Regions from separate parts of the Pseudarthrobacter sp. 1G09 genome, predicted to be linked through region 3. Evidence: riboswitches for the same ligand, from Rfam matches in the RefSeq annotation. Region 3 holds a riboswitch; each other region holds the start of a gene.
The links. A riboswitch is a leader RNA that binds a small molecule or an ion and turns the genes downstream of it on or off. The one in region 3 is predicted to bind S-adenosylmethionine.
Positions count from the first base shown of each region.

Region 1: another riboswitch for S-adenosylmethionine. It lies ahead of ACP3TD_RS13055 (aminotransferase class V-fold PLP-dependent enzyme); the one in region 3 lies ahead of ACP3TD_RS19145 (DUF1737 domain-containing protein).
Region 2: another riboswitch for S-adenosylmethionine. It lies ahead of ACP3TD_RS07550 (bifunctional o-acetylhomoserine/o-acetylserine sulfhydrylase); the one in region 3 lies ahead of ACP3TD_RS19145 (DUF1737 domain-containing protein).

Region 1 covers NZ_CP188306.1:2,835,970-2,840,471, forward strand. The annotation lists gene aroA (3-phosphoshikimate 1-carboxyvinyltransferase) at 1-948, shown strand, start outside; gene rsgA (ribosome small subunit-dependent GTPase A) at 932-2,047, shown strand; gene hisN (histidinol-phosphatase) at 2,109-2,921, shown strand; SAM riboswitch class IV at 3,083-3,196, shown strand; gene ACP3TD_RS13055 (aminotransferase class V-fold PLP-dependent enzyme) at 3,235-4,502, shown strand, end outside.
Region 2 covers NZ_CP188306.1:1,639,817-1,644,318, reverse strand. The annotation lists gene ACP3TD_RS07550 (bifunctional o-acetylhomoserine/o-acetylserine sulfhydrylase) at 128-1,450, opposite strand; SAM riboswitch class IV at 1,494-1,609, opposite strand; gene ACP3TD_RS07545 (VOC family protein) at 1,772-2,410, shown strand; gene ACP3TD_RS07540 (CPBP family intramembrane glutamic endopeptidase) at 2,546-3,328, opposite strand; gene ACP3TD_RS07535 (DeoR/GlpR family DNA-binding transcription regulator) at 3,379-4,170, opposite strand; gene ACP3TD_RS07530 (amidohydrolase family protein) at 4,276-4,502, opposite strand, start outside.
Region 3 covers NZ_CP188306.1:4,147,288-4,151,789, forward strand. The annotation lists gene ACP3TD_RS19130 (hypothetical protein) at 1-54, shown strand, start outside; gene ACP3TD_RS19135 (GNAT family N-acetyltransferase) at 148-741, shown strand; gene opgC (OpgC domain-containing protein) at 780-3,260, opposite strand; SAM riboswitch class IV at 3,500-3,614, shown strand; gene ACP3TD_RS19145 (DUF1737 domain-containing protein) at 3,628-3,906, shown strand; gene ACP3TD_RS19150 (rhodanese-like domain-containing protein) at 3,903-4,313, shown strand; gene ACP3TD_RS19155 (O-succinylhomoserine sulfhydrylase) at 4,314-4,502, shown strand, end outside.

The sequences.
Region 1 (4,502 bases), 1.3 Mb from region 3:
CTCGGCGTGAATGTCTCGGCCGAAGACGGCAGCACCCCCGCGTCGCTGCCGTTTGTCGTCGAAGGAACCGGGGAAGTCCGCGGCGGGCACCTGGTCATAGATGCCAGTGCGTCCTCGCAGTTCGTCTCCGCGCTCCTGCTGGTCGGTGCACGATTCACCGAAGGCCTGCACCTGGAGCACGTGGGCAAGCCTGTGCCCAGCCTCGACCACATCAACATGACGGTGGCCGTACTCCGCGGCGCCGGTGTGCAGGTGGACGATTCCGTTCCCAACCACTGGATTGTTGCTCCCGGGCCCATCCGCGCCTTTGACCAGCAGATCGAGCAGGACCTTTCCAATGCAGGTCCGTTCCTGGCCGCCGCCCTCGCATCCGGTGGAACCGTCAGGATCCCGGGCTGGCCGGAGCAGACGCAGCAGGTAGGCGACCTGTGGCGCAGCATCCTGGCCCGCATGGGCGCAGAAGTGACATTGCGGGACGGGGTGTTGACGGTCCGGGGCGGCCCCGAGATCAAGGGGGCGGATTTCGCCGACACCAGCGAACTGGCACCCACAGTGGCCGCGCTCTGTGCCCTGGCTACCGGCCCCTCCCGCCTGAGCGGCATCGCCCATCTCCGGGGGCATGAAACGGACAGGCTCGCCGCACTGGTCACCGAGATCAACCGCCTCGGCGGCGACGCGGAGGAAACCAGCGACGGCCTGATCATCCGCCCGGCGAAGCTGCATGCCGGCGTGGTCCACAGCTATGCCGACCACCGCATGGCCACTGCCGGGGCAATCCTCGGCCTCGCCGTCGAGGGAATCCAGGTGGAGGACATCGCGACGACGGCCAAAACCATGCCGGACTTCCCTCGGCTGTGGACGGGCATGCTCGCACAGCAAGGCCCGGCCCCCGCCACTCACGGCTCCGAAAACGGCGCGGGAGGTTTCGCCGGTGCCGCGGAGGACTGACTCCTGGGACGAATCCGACGTCCGGATCCGGCCCAACAAAAAGGGCACCCGGCCGCGCACGAAGGACCGCCCCAGCCACGACGACGCCGTAACAGGCCGCATCATTACGGTCGACCGCGGACGCTACACCGCCGTCGTTGACGAAGACTCCGGCGATGAGCGGACAGTCATTGCCGCGCGGGCGCGGGAGTTGCGCCGGAACCCGGTGGTTGCCGGCGATTTCGTCTCCCTCGTTGGCGACGTGTCCGGGGACCCCAACACCCTGGCGCGGCTCGTCAAAATCCAGGACCGCACCACCCTCCTGCGCCGCAGTGCAGACGACACTGACCCCATCGAACGTGCCGTGGTGGCCAACGCCGACCAGCTGGTTGTAGTGGTGGCAGCAGCAAACCCCGAACCCCGCACAGGATTCATCGACCGCGCCCTCGTGGCAGCGTACGACGCCGGCATCGAGCCGATCCTGCTGGTCACCAAGGCGGACGTGAAGGATCCCGGCGAGTTCCTGGCCAACTACACGCACCTTGACTTCCCGGTCATCATCAGCCGGACCGCCGACCTGGAGGCGTCAGGCATCGACGCCCGCTCCGATGACGGGTTGTCGGCCCGGCTGGACAGTGACGCCGTTGCCGGGCTCAGGGCACACCTGGGCGGCAAGGTCACAGTAATGCTGGGGCACTCCGGGGTCGGTAAATCAACCATGGTGAACGCCCTGACCGGCGCGGAACGGGCCACAGGCGGCGTGAATGCGGTAACCGGACGGGGACGGCACACGTCGTCGTCGGCCCTTGCCCTGCGTCTGGCCGACGCCCCTCCCGGCAGTTGGATCATCGACACCCCGGGCATCCGGTCATTTGGCCTTGCCCATGTGGATCCGGACCGGATCCTGAGGTCGTTCCCGGATCTTTCGCCGGGCACTGATGATTGCGAACGTGGCTGCAAGCACACCGCCACTGCCGTCAACTGCGGGCTCGACGCCTGGGTGGCAGGCGGACATGCAGGACCCACCGGTGAAGCACGCCTGGCTTCGCTCCGCCGGCTCCTGGGCGCCGATCCCAGGATGGAAGCCCAGGAGGCCAAGGAGCTCGGCACCATCAGCTGACAGCGCCAACCGGCACGGCCGACCTCCCGGCAGAACCGGCGCCAGACGGTAGTTTGGAACCATGATCCAACCCGCTTCGACCTATAACGACGACCTGCGCCTGGCCCATGTCCTGGCCGACTCCGTGGATGACCAGACCATGAGCCGTTTCAAGGCGCAGGACCTCCACGTGGAGACCAAGCCCGATCTGACGCCGGTCACCGATGCGGACAAGGCCGCCGAGGAAGCCATCCGCGGCCAGCTCTCACGCTCCCGACCACGCGACGCCGTGCTGGGTGAAGAGTTCGGCAGCACCGGCCACGGCTCCCGGCGGTGGATCATCGATCCCATCGACGGCACCAAGAACTTCGTCCGCGGTGTTCCCGTCTGGGCCACGCTCATCGCCCTGGTTGATGAGGGCGAGCCGGTGGTGGGCGTCGTCAGCGCACCCGCCCTGGGAAAGCGGTGGTGGGCCGCCAAAGGCATGGGGGCCTACATGGGCCGTTCCCTCGCATCGGCCACCCGGCTCCGGGTCTCCGACGTTTCCACCCTGTCCGACGCTTCGCTGTCCTATTCCAGCCTGGGTGGCTGGAAGGAACGCGGCAATCTTGACGACTTCCTGGGCCTGACTGAGGACGTCTGGCGCACGCGCGCCTACGGCGATTTCTGGTCCTACTGCATGGTGGCCGAAGGGTCCGTGGACATCGCCTGCGAGCCCGAACTGAACCTCTATGACATGGCCGCCCTCGTGCCCATCGTGGTGGAGGCCGGCGGCCGCTTCACCTCCCTTGAAGGCGAGGACGGCCCGTTCGGCGGGAACGCCCTGGCGACCAATTCCATCCTGCACACCGAAGTGCTGCACCGGCTGAACCCCGGCCTGGACGACCTGCTGTAGGCCGGCCTACTTCCGAATAATTGACCGCGGGCGCCTCCAAAAGGGGGCGCCCGCCGTCGTAATCTTCGAAGAAAGTCCCGATTCCGGGCCGCACGTAACAAAACCCTTAACAATCCTCCCGGCTTCAGGCCGGGCCGCCGGATGTTCTATGGTTTTATCCAGGTCACGAGTGCCAGCGCTAAACCCCGGTTTGCTGGCCGGCAACCCTCCATTCGCGGTGGGGTGCCCCGGGTGACGACCAGGCCGGTCCGGAGCGGATGCGGCAAGCGCGGATTCCAGCACTGCCGGAGTCCTGTCCTGAAGTGAGGTCTCCATGACTACTGCCGTCGACTCCCCCATTACCGCCGGAATCGTCTCTGATGAACGCCTGGCGGCCGCCGGACGTCCGCTTTCAGCGGTTACCGGCGCTGAAATCCTGGCTCCGCTGATCTCCGGCGGCCACGTCCGCTACGCCAACCTTGACTACGGGGCCTCCGCCCCGGCCCTGACCGTGGTGTCGGCCTACCTCAACGAGATCCTGCCGTTCTACGCCAGCGTCCACCGCGGCGCCGGTTACGCTTCGCAGATCAGCACGTCCGTATACGAGAACGCGCGCAACATCGTCCGCGAGTTCGTCGGCGGACGTCCCGACGATTCCGTCATCTTCACCAGGAACACCACCGACTCCCTTAACCTGCTCGCCGGTTGCCTCCCCGGCACGGACGGCAAACCCGCCGGCGACGTCCTCTACCTGGACATCGAACACCACGCCAACCTGCTGCCGTGGCAGGGTGTCCCCCACCGGAGCATCGTTGCCGCCGACACGATCGCCGGGACCATCGATTCCGTGCGCGCCGAGCTTGAGCAGGGCGGCGTCAGCCTGCTGGCCGTCACCGGCGCCTCCAACGTCACCGGCGAAATCCTTCCCATCCGGGAACTCGCCGCCCTCGCCCACCGGCACGGTGCCCGCATCGTGGTGGACGCGGCCCAGCTGGCGCCGCACCGCCGCGTCAACATCAGCGCCGACGACGTCGACTACCTTGCCTTCTCCGGGCACAAGCTCTACGCACCCTTTGGCGCCGGCGTCCTGGTGGGCCGCCCGGACTGGCTCGACGCCGGCACGCCGCACCTCGCCGGCGGTGGCGCCGTAAAGGAAGCAAAGCTCGACGGCGTCAGCTGGGCCACCGGCCCGGCCCGCCATGAGGGCGGCTCCCCCAACGTGCTGGGTGCGGCTACCCTGGCGCGGGCAACGCAGGTTATCGCGAGCCTGGACCAGGACCGCTGGCACGCCCACGAGTCGGCCATCCGTGCCTACCTGGTGGAAGGCCTGCAGGCGATCGACGGCGTCACGGTGCACCAAATCTTCAAGGACACCGACCCTGACAAAGACACCATTGGGGTAGTGAACTTCTCGGTGGCGGGTTACGACGCCGGCCTGGTAGCCGCATACCTCTCCGCCGAACACGGTGTAGGACTCCGTGATGGCCGCTTCTGCGCCCACCCGCTGCTGAAGCGCCTGGGCCTGCCATCAGGATCACTGCGGGCAAGCTTCGGAGTCGGCTCCCGGCTCGAAGATGCCCAGCGGCTCCTCGCAGGCATTGA
Region 2 (4,502 bases), 1.8 Mb from region 3:
CCCCCGCTGATGGCCAAGCATGTGACTGGTTGTGACTTGCCGGTCCGCGCTGCTTTTCCCTGACGGCAGCCCGGCGGAAAGGGAGGCCGGCCGCCTGGCCGGCCTCCCGCCGTCGTACGTCTTCGGCTTAGCCGGCCGCGCCCTTGGCGGCCCGGAAGCCCGCTTCAAGGTCTGCCAGGATGTCATCGATGTGCTCGATGCCTACGGACAACCGCACCAGGCCGGGCGTCACCCCAGCTACCGCCTGCTGTTCCGGCGTCAGCTGGCTGTGGGTGGTGGAGGCAGGGTGGATCACCAGGGACCGGACGTCGCCGATGTTGGCGACGTGGGAGTGCAGTTCCAGGGCGTCGACGAACCGCTGCCCCGCTTCGGCTCCCCCGGCAAGGTTGAAGGCGACGACGGCACCCGTCCCCTTGGGCCCGTACTTGCGGCCGCGCTCGTACCAGGGGCTGGACGGCAGGCCTGCGTAGGCGACGGATTCGACGTCGTCCCGGCCTTCCAGCCAGCGGGCTACCTCGGTGGCGTTGGCCACGTGGCGTTCCACCCGCAGACTCAGCGTTTCCAGGCCCTGGGCGATCAGGAAGGCGTTGAACGGCGAGACGGCCGAGCCGAGGTCCCGCAGGAGCTGGACGCGCGCCTTGAGGATGTAGGACAGGTTTGCGCCGAGGAGCCCGTTTTCCCCGAGGTCCCTGCCGTAGACCAGGCCGTTGTAGGTGGGGTCCGGGGTGTTGAAGCCCGGGAACCGTTCCGGGTCCTTGCTGAAATCGAACTTGCCCGAGTCGACGATGACGCCGGCGATCGCCGCGCCGTGCCCGCCAAGGTACTTTGTGGCCGAGTGGACCACGATGTCGGCGCCCCATTCCAGGGGACGGATCAGGTACGGCGTAGAGAGGGTGTTGTCCACGATGAGGGGCACGCCGGCCTGGTGCGCCACCCCGGAGATGCCTTCGATGTCCAGGACGTCCTGACGCGGGTTCGAGACCACCTCGCCGAAGAACAGCTTGGTATTGGGCTGCACGGCGTCCCGCCACTGGTCCAGATTGTCCGGGTCCGCCACGAACGTCACGGTGATGCCGAACTTCTTCAGCGTGTGGGCGAACAGGTTGTAGGTTCCGCCGTACAGGCTGGGGCTGGCCACGATGTGGTCGCCCGCCTCTGCGATGTTGAGGATGGCGAAGGTCTCCGCGGCCTGGCCGGAGCTGAGCAGCAGGGCGCCGAGTCCTCCTTCGAGACTGGCGATGCGCTGCTCCACGGCCTCCTGGGTGGGGTTGCCGATGCGGGTGTAGATGGGGGCCAGTTCCGCCAGGGCGAACCGGTTGGCCGCGCTTTCGGCGCTGGGGAACACAAACGAGGTGGTCTGGTAGATGGGCAGGGCCCGGGCGCCGGTGGCGCCGTCGGGCTCCTGGCCGGCGTGGATCTGGCGGGTTTCGAAGGACCAACCGTTGGACATTCAAGGCTCCTTTGACATGGGCCCGGCATGCTGAGAGCAGTACGGGCCGCGCTTGCCGCCCGGCCGTTGCCGGACAACCAGGTCCTCACCCGGGGCACCCCACCGCGGATGGAGGGTTGCCGGCCAGCGAGCCGGGGCTTGGCGCTGGCACTCATGACCTGCGCCCAGTGTAGGAACACCTTGGCGGCGGCGGACAGGATTGTGACGAACATGGTCTCCGCGGCTGCCGGCAGGGCGGAAAACTGATCCCCAGGAAAACGGAAATTTCGAGTAAGGCAAGCCTAAGCTGAGAGCCCGATCACAAAGTGCCAAGATGTTGGCATGCGCATGGATCACGTCTCTTACGCCTGTGAACACGATGGCCTCGCGGCCACTACCGAACGAATTGCATCTGCCCTCGGCGTTGAGGCAGTGAAAGGCGGGGTGCATCCCCGGTTCGGAACCCGGAATATGATCATCCCGCTCGCGGGCCACAAGTACCTCGAAGTGGTGGAGGTCCTGGACCACCCCGCCTCGGACAAGGCTCCCTTTGGACAGGCCGTACGGGCCCGTTCCGCGGCGGGCGGCGGCTGGATGGGCTGGTGCGTCGAAGTGGACGACCTCGCCCCGTTCGAAGAGCGCCTCGGGCGCTCGGCCGTCAACGGCAACCGCAAGTTCCCGGACGGCCGGGAACTGGTGTGGAAGCAGATCGGCATCCTGGGACTCATCGCCGACCCCCAGGTCCCGTACATGCTCAAGTGGGAAGGCGACCCGTCGCTGCACCCGTCCAACGCCTATGACAGCAGCCTCAAGATGAGCTGCCTTACCATCGCCGGCTCCGCTTCGCGGGTCACCGAATGGCTGGGCGAGCCGGTGGAGAAGCCGCTGGAGGACGTGGCTGTCGAATGGGTGGCCCCGCACGGCACCCCCGGCATCCTGTCCGTCACGTTCGAAACCGCCAATGGAGCCGTCACCCTCTGACCCTCCATCTGTGGTCCGGTTGCACACCGGACCACAGACGCGGACGCCTGTCCGCAACAGCTTCGGCCGCCATGGGGTGGTGACAACGGCGTCACCACCCCATGGCGGCCGAATCCATTTCCAGGCAAACCCTGCCTACCCCAGGCCGACGGCCTTGCCGAACAGGCTGAAGCCGACGAACGCCACGATGTCCAGCAGCGCGTGCGCGATGACCAGCGGCATGACGCGTTTGGTCCGGGTGTAGATCCAGGCGAAGACAATGCCCATCACCACGTTGCCGATGAAGGGCCCGAAGCCCTGGTACAGGTGGTAGCTGCCGCGCAGCACCGAACTGACGGCAATCGACAGCGGCACGCTCCACCCGAACTTGCCGAAGCGGTCCATCAGGTAGCCCACCACAATCACTTCCTCCACGATGCCGTGACGGATGGCGGAGAGGATCAGCACTGGCACGGTCCACCAGTAGGCATCCAGGGCGCTGGGGATTATGGCGGTAGTGATCCCCAGGGCACGGCCGGCAGCGTAGAGGCCCAGCGACGGGATACCGATGAGGGCGGCCAGGCCCACCCCCTGCAGCAGGTCCTTACCCGGACGGGCGAAGGTGAAGCCCAGTTTCGTGAAGGCTGATCCGGACCCCGCTCCAAGGTCCCCGGAGGCCGCCTGCCGGGAGCCCGACAGGAAGTAGAGCACCAGCAGGACGGGGACGAGGGCGAAGATGATGTCCAGGAGCTGATAGGTCAGGTCGAAGTATTCGCGGGTGCTTTGGGAGCGGTTTAGCGTCGAGGTTCCCTCGGCCAGCGGCGCCCGGGTCATCTTATCCAGGAGCTGCACTACCGAGTACACGGCGGACTGCCCCAGGGACAGGCCCAGGACTATCCAGACTTCGAACGCCAGGCGGCGGCGGGAGGGAACCAGCATGTACCCATCTTGCCTGCAGTTCCTGGGCCGGGGCTGATGGCCCCGCCGTGTCAGGGCACGGGGGCGACGATGACCTCGGTGCCCTTGGCCTCGAAGGCGGCCTTGTCCCGCGGCGAGATGCCGGCGTCCGTGATCAGCCGCGTGAAGTCATAGCCGTCCATGGTGGCGAAAGCGCGCACCCCCACCTTGGAGGAATCGGCAATGACATAGGACACCCGTGCCCGGCTGGCCAGGAGTGCATTGACCGAGGCCTCGCCCTCCCCCGTGTTGGTGGGGCCCACCTCGGGGTCGATGCCGTTCACGCCGATGAAGGCGATGTCCAGGACCACCTTCTGCATGATGATGTCCGTGTACGGGCCCACCAGTTCATAGGACCGCGGGTTGAGGATGCCGCCGGTCACCATCACCTTGATATTGGGCCGTACCGCCAGCTGCCCGGCGATGTTGATGGCGTTGGTGACAACGGTCAGCGTTGACTGGTTGGACGGGGCATTCAGGTCTTCGCGGGTGGCCAGGATCTGGGCCAGCGCCGTGCTGGTGGTGCCACCGCACAGGCCGATGACGGCACCGGGCCGGATCAGGGCGGACGCCGCCCGGGCGATCTGCTCCTTCGCCTCGGCATGGTCGTCCCGGTTGTAGCGGCCGGGCAGGTCGTAGGCGAGGGCGCCGGTGGTGGCGCCGCCGCGGGTGCGGGTCAGCAGCCGCCGCTTGGCAAGGCTGTCCAGGTCGCGGCGGGCGGTGGCGGGCGAAACCCCGAGGGTGTTGACAATCTCGTCCACTTCCACCTGGCCGGTCCTGGCAAGCAAGTCGAGGATGGCGGTCAGGCGGTCAGTGCGGGTCATGCGGGGCCTCTCGGTACAACAGCCACCGCTCCGGATGACGTTTCATGATCATAACAGACCCGAAACGATCATCTAACGTCAAATTGCGGAGGGCACGTCCGCTGTTTACCGTTCCCGGACACCGGCCCGCCACACAGCGTACGTCAACGGCATGCCCGGGCGGTAAGCGAGATGGGTAGCGGACGGGGCGTTCAGCAGGTGCAGGTCGGCCCGGTGTCCGACGGCGATGGAACCTACGGCGCGTTGGCCGTCGGCATCTGTGCCGCGATCCTTGTGCAGCGCCAGCGCGCCGCCATAGGTGGCCGCACGGACTGCCTCGTGCACGCTGAGCC
Region 3 (4,502 bases):
AAGGGACCGGCTGCAGCCGACTACATCGTCGCCAGCTACCCCGGCCTCATCTAAGACGAATCAAATGCTGTGGCACCACGCGTGCCACAGCATTTTTCATGGGGTGCGGGCTGCAGGTATTGCCGCACTGCACGGCACAATCGAAGGATGAACAACCCACGCCCCGCACCCGTCGCCGAGCCAGAAGAACTGCTCCACGGCGTGGGCATCCGGCTGCTCCACGGAGATGACGGGCACGCCCTCGCAGAGGCGTACACCCGGAACCGGCAACACCTGGCGCCGTGGGAACCCTACCGGTCGGACGCGTTCTATACCGCCCCGCTTCAGCGGGAACTGATCCGGACCAGGCGTGAGCAGCTGGTATTGGGCACGGAAGTTCCCTGGGTTCTCGTCGAGGATTCCGGCAGCGCATCGGCGGGCCGGCGGATCGTCGGAGCCATCACTCTCACCGGAATCGTCCGGTGCCCGTTCCTCAGCGCCAACCTTGGTTACTGGGTGGACCACGGCCTCCTGGGGCGGGGCGTTGGCACGGCCGCTGTCCGCTTCGCGGCCGGCTACGCGCAGAGGGAGCTTGGCCTCCACCGCCTCCAGGCCGCAACCCTGCTGCACAACGCGGCGTCGCGGCGGATCCTGGGCAGGGCAGGGTTCCGTGAAATCGGAGTTGCCCCGGAGTACCTGCAGATCGCCGGAACATGGCAGGACCACCTGCTGCACCAGCTCATCCTGCCGCACGGACAGTAGCCCCCAGGGGTGCCACCCCCGGCTCCCGAAGGCGGCGGCTACGTTGGAATGATCTTGAAGAGGAACTTCGTCCGGACCATCGCCCACAGGAGCCCGAGGACTACGGCGTAGGCTGCGGTGTTGAGCAGCACGTTCTCCTGCTGCAGTGGAGGGATGTTGGCCACCACGGCGATCAGCACCACATGCATGATGAACACGTAGAGGGTGGCCCGCCCCAAGGGGATCAGGAACCACCCCAGCACCCGCTCGATGGGCTTCCAGTAAACCGTCAGCAGCGCGTAGGCGGCCACCACCAGGATCAGTACGTTGAGCAGCCGGCCCGGAGCCAGGTAGGTGCGGGCAAACAGTGCGTCGTACATGGCCCGGTATGTCGTGTCCGGAATAAGGGCCAGGCGGACGTCGAAGCCATTGGCCAGGTAGGGGTTGCCCCAGGACAGGAAAGCGAACAGCAGCGCGACGGCGGTGCATGCCACTACCAGCCACGTCCTGGCAGACAGCCACGCCACGATGGTCCGCCGGTGGTAGCCCGCCACGAGCCCGATGACGAACAGCACCTGCCAGACAAGCAGCGGGAACGAATCCTCGAACTGCGACGGCAAGAGCCTGAATCGGGTGATGGAGCCGACCGCGTAGAGCCCCAGCGTTGCGGCCAGCACCCAGACGGCCTTGCCGCGGCTGAGCGCTGCGAGGATCAGCGGGCTGACCAGCAGCAGCACCACGTACAGGCCCATGACGTTGAACTGCCAAGGGCCGAACTGCAGCAGGAAGACGGCAGGAAGGATTTGTGGCGGAACCGGGAACTGGAAGAGGGATTCCATCCCCGCGTACAGATCGTAGGTGCGGCCGGCGCCCTGGTGGCCGGCCCCGCCGGTTCCCTGGTCCACGAACGTGGTGAGCGCCTCGGTCCGGAAAATGGGGAGGAGCGAGACCAGGAAGACGCCGATCAGGACCACCAGCGCCGTCAGGTACAGCTTGCCGGCCCGGCGGGACGTCAGGTCCAACACCGTGCCAAAGTCTTCGCGAACCCTGGGGCCGTAGACCATGCCCACCACCAGGCCGGAGAACAGCACGAACAGTTCGGCGCCGCTGACGAAGCCCACTGCCTCCTGGGTCAGCAGCTGGAACAGCGATGTCATGCCCAGGTGGTTGACCACCACGAAGACGATGGCCACGCCGCGAAGCAGGTCCACCCGGGAATCCCGCTTGGACGGGTCGGCGTAGCCCCAGGCAGTAGCGGCGTTCACCCTGCGGGGAACCTGCCACAGTGCCACCAGCAGGAGGATCAGCGCCACGCCCACTGTCCAGGCTGCCGCGCCCGTCAGGGTGTTGGCCCGTACATAGCTGCCGCCGGCGCCAACTTCCGTGACGGGGCCTGTCACCATTGACGAATCCTTCAGCCGCGCGTGGGCAGCTTCGGCCACGGCGGAGTTGCCGGTCAGCAGCCAGCTGATGCCCGCCACGCCGGCATCCCTGGTGCTGGTCCGTTCGTCCCACATCACCAGCGCAGTCTTCTGGAACTCGGCGGACGTGGCGGCCCCCACCACCTGGTCGAACCAGCCGGCCTTGACGTCCACCTCGGACGCGCCCCCGGAGGACGGGCTGTAGAACGCGGCGGTCTGCAGCACGCACGGCTTGCCACGCCCGGCTGAATAGTCTCTGTAGAAGTTTTCCCCGCCGGAGGCCGTAAGCATCTCCTGGAGCTCGCCCGCGCGTGGCACCGTGTTCACCGCCGCCCCGCCGGCCGTATCGTCGTGGAAGGCGGTCAGGCCCACCCAGTCCACGGCGTCATCGCCGGGATAGTAGGGTCCGTAGGCGCTGTCCGCCCCATCCCAGGTTCCGTCACCGTTGGTGTCGAGCAACGCGAAACCCTCGCTGCCGGGCGCTGGCGCGTTCCGGCTCCGGGCGAAGGGATAGTCCTTGCCAAGGTACGGCTCCCACACCATCAGCGGACCGTCGTCGGACTTCTTGAACGCCGCGGACACCGCACGGAAGGCATTCCGGTACGCGCCGGGTTGCTGGCCCCATTCCACCCAGCTGGCATTCATATCCGGGGCAAATCGAATGAGCACCTGCCCGGTAAAGCCAGACGCCAGCCGACGCACTTCGCGGGCAAAGGACGCCGCCGCAGCGTCATCAATCTGGTCGAGGGGCACGCTGGGCTTCACGGTGAACATCGCATGCGAACCCTGCAGTGATGCCTGCTCCAGGAAGCCCCGGAGGTTGCCCTGCTCCGACGCGCGGTACGGCAGGGCGAGGTCGTGCCCGTAGACGGCCGGAGATGCGCCAAGCCGTTCGGCGAAACCGGCAGCGGAATCCTCACCCCATTCCAGCATTGCCCCGAGCAGGGGCTTTCCCTCGTCCGGGCTGAGGTCAGCGGCGCGGGCGGCACCTGCAGGCAGCACCACGGCACACGCTGCCAGAAGGACAGCGGCAAGGAACGTCCACACCCTCAACGCGCCCGCGCGGAACCGACGGACCGAAGGCTTGGTGCGTCGTCGCGCGGATGGACGCGTGCTCATGGAAACCCCCGGTGCCAAAGACCTGATGGGGCAGCGGCCCCACCTGTACTTTATCGGTCGCGGCCCGCCGGGAAAGCATGCAGGAAGCAGCGTAAAACCCGCCCACCTGCGGCAATGCCGACGTCGGGCGCTGCCCCGAAAGCGCTCCGCACCCCCGTGACCCTGTGTTTCCGGTTCAGTTACGGAAGATGACGACGGCGGCGGTGCGGCTCCCGGCGGCAGGTGTTACGTTTTTGGGGAGTAATGAGTACCGGCGCCAAGCCCTGACTGGCCGGTCGGCAACCCTCCTTCCACGGCGGGGTGCCTCAGGTGAATACTCGGCATATCGACCGATTCGAGCTGCAAGCGTGAGAGAAGGAGATCCGTCATGTCTGACGCACCTGTCCCCGAAGAGAAACTGTCCTACCGCCTGATCAGCGGCCCGGACGACCGCGCTTTTTGTGAGCGGATCTCGGCCGCCCTGGCGGAAGGGTACGTGCTGCACGGCAGCCCGGCCGCGACCTTCAACGGCAGCAGCGTCATCGTGGCCCAGGCCGTGGTGCTCCCCGCAGCCATCGCCTCCGCTGATGCCGCCGTCGCCACCGCCGTGGACCACCTGGAATCCGCCGCTGACGAACCCGAGTTCGACGGCGAGGGCCACGCATGAGCTACGCAGGAGACCTGACACCCCAGGAGGCCTGGGCCAAGCTGGAGCAGGGCGCCATCCTGGTGGATGTCCGCACCGAGGGCGAATGGGCGCATATCGGCATCCCGGACACCAAGGCCACGGACAACGATCCCCTGTTCATCCAGTGGACGTTCCCGGGCGGCATTCCCAACCCGGAATTCATTACCGACCTTGAGCAGCAGGGCCCGGAGAACCGCAGCACCGAGCTGCTGTTCCTGTGCCGCTCCGGGCAGCGCTCCATCGCGGCGGCAACGGCCGCAACCCAGGCGGGTTTCACCTCCTACAACGTCTTGGAAGGCTTCGAAGGCGAACCGGACCGTTACGGCGAACGCACCGTCAACGGATGGAAGAACCGCGGCCTGCCCACCAACCTCGGAAAGAACTAAGTGACCTTCAACGAAGACGCCGCCGGCTGGAGCCCTGACACCCAGGCCGTCCGCGGCGGGCTGGACCGCACCAACTTCCAGGAAACATCCGAGGCGATTTTCCTCAACTCCGGGTTCGTCTACGAATCCGCTGCCGCTGCCGAACGCGCCTTCACCGGGGAGGACGAACGCTTCGTCTACTCCCGCTAC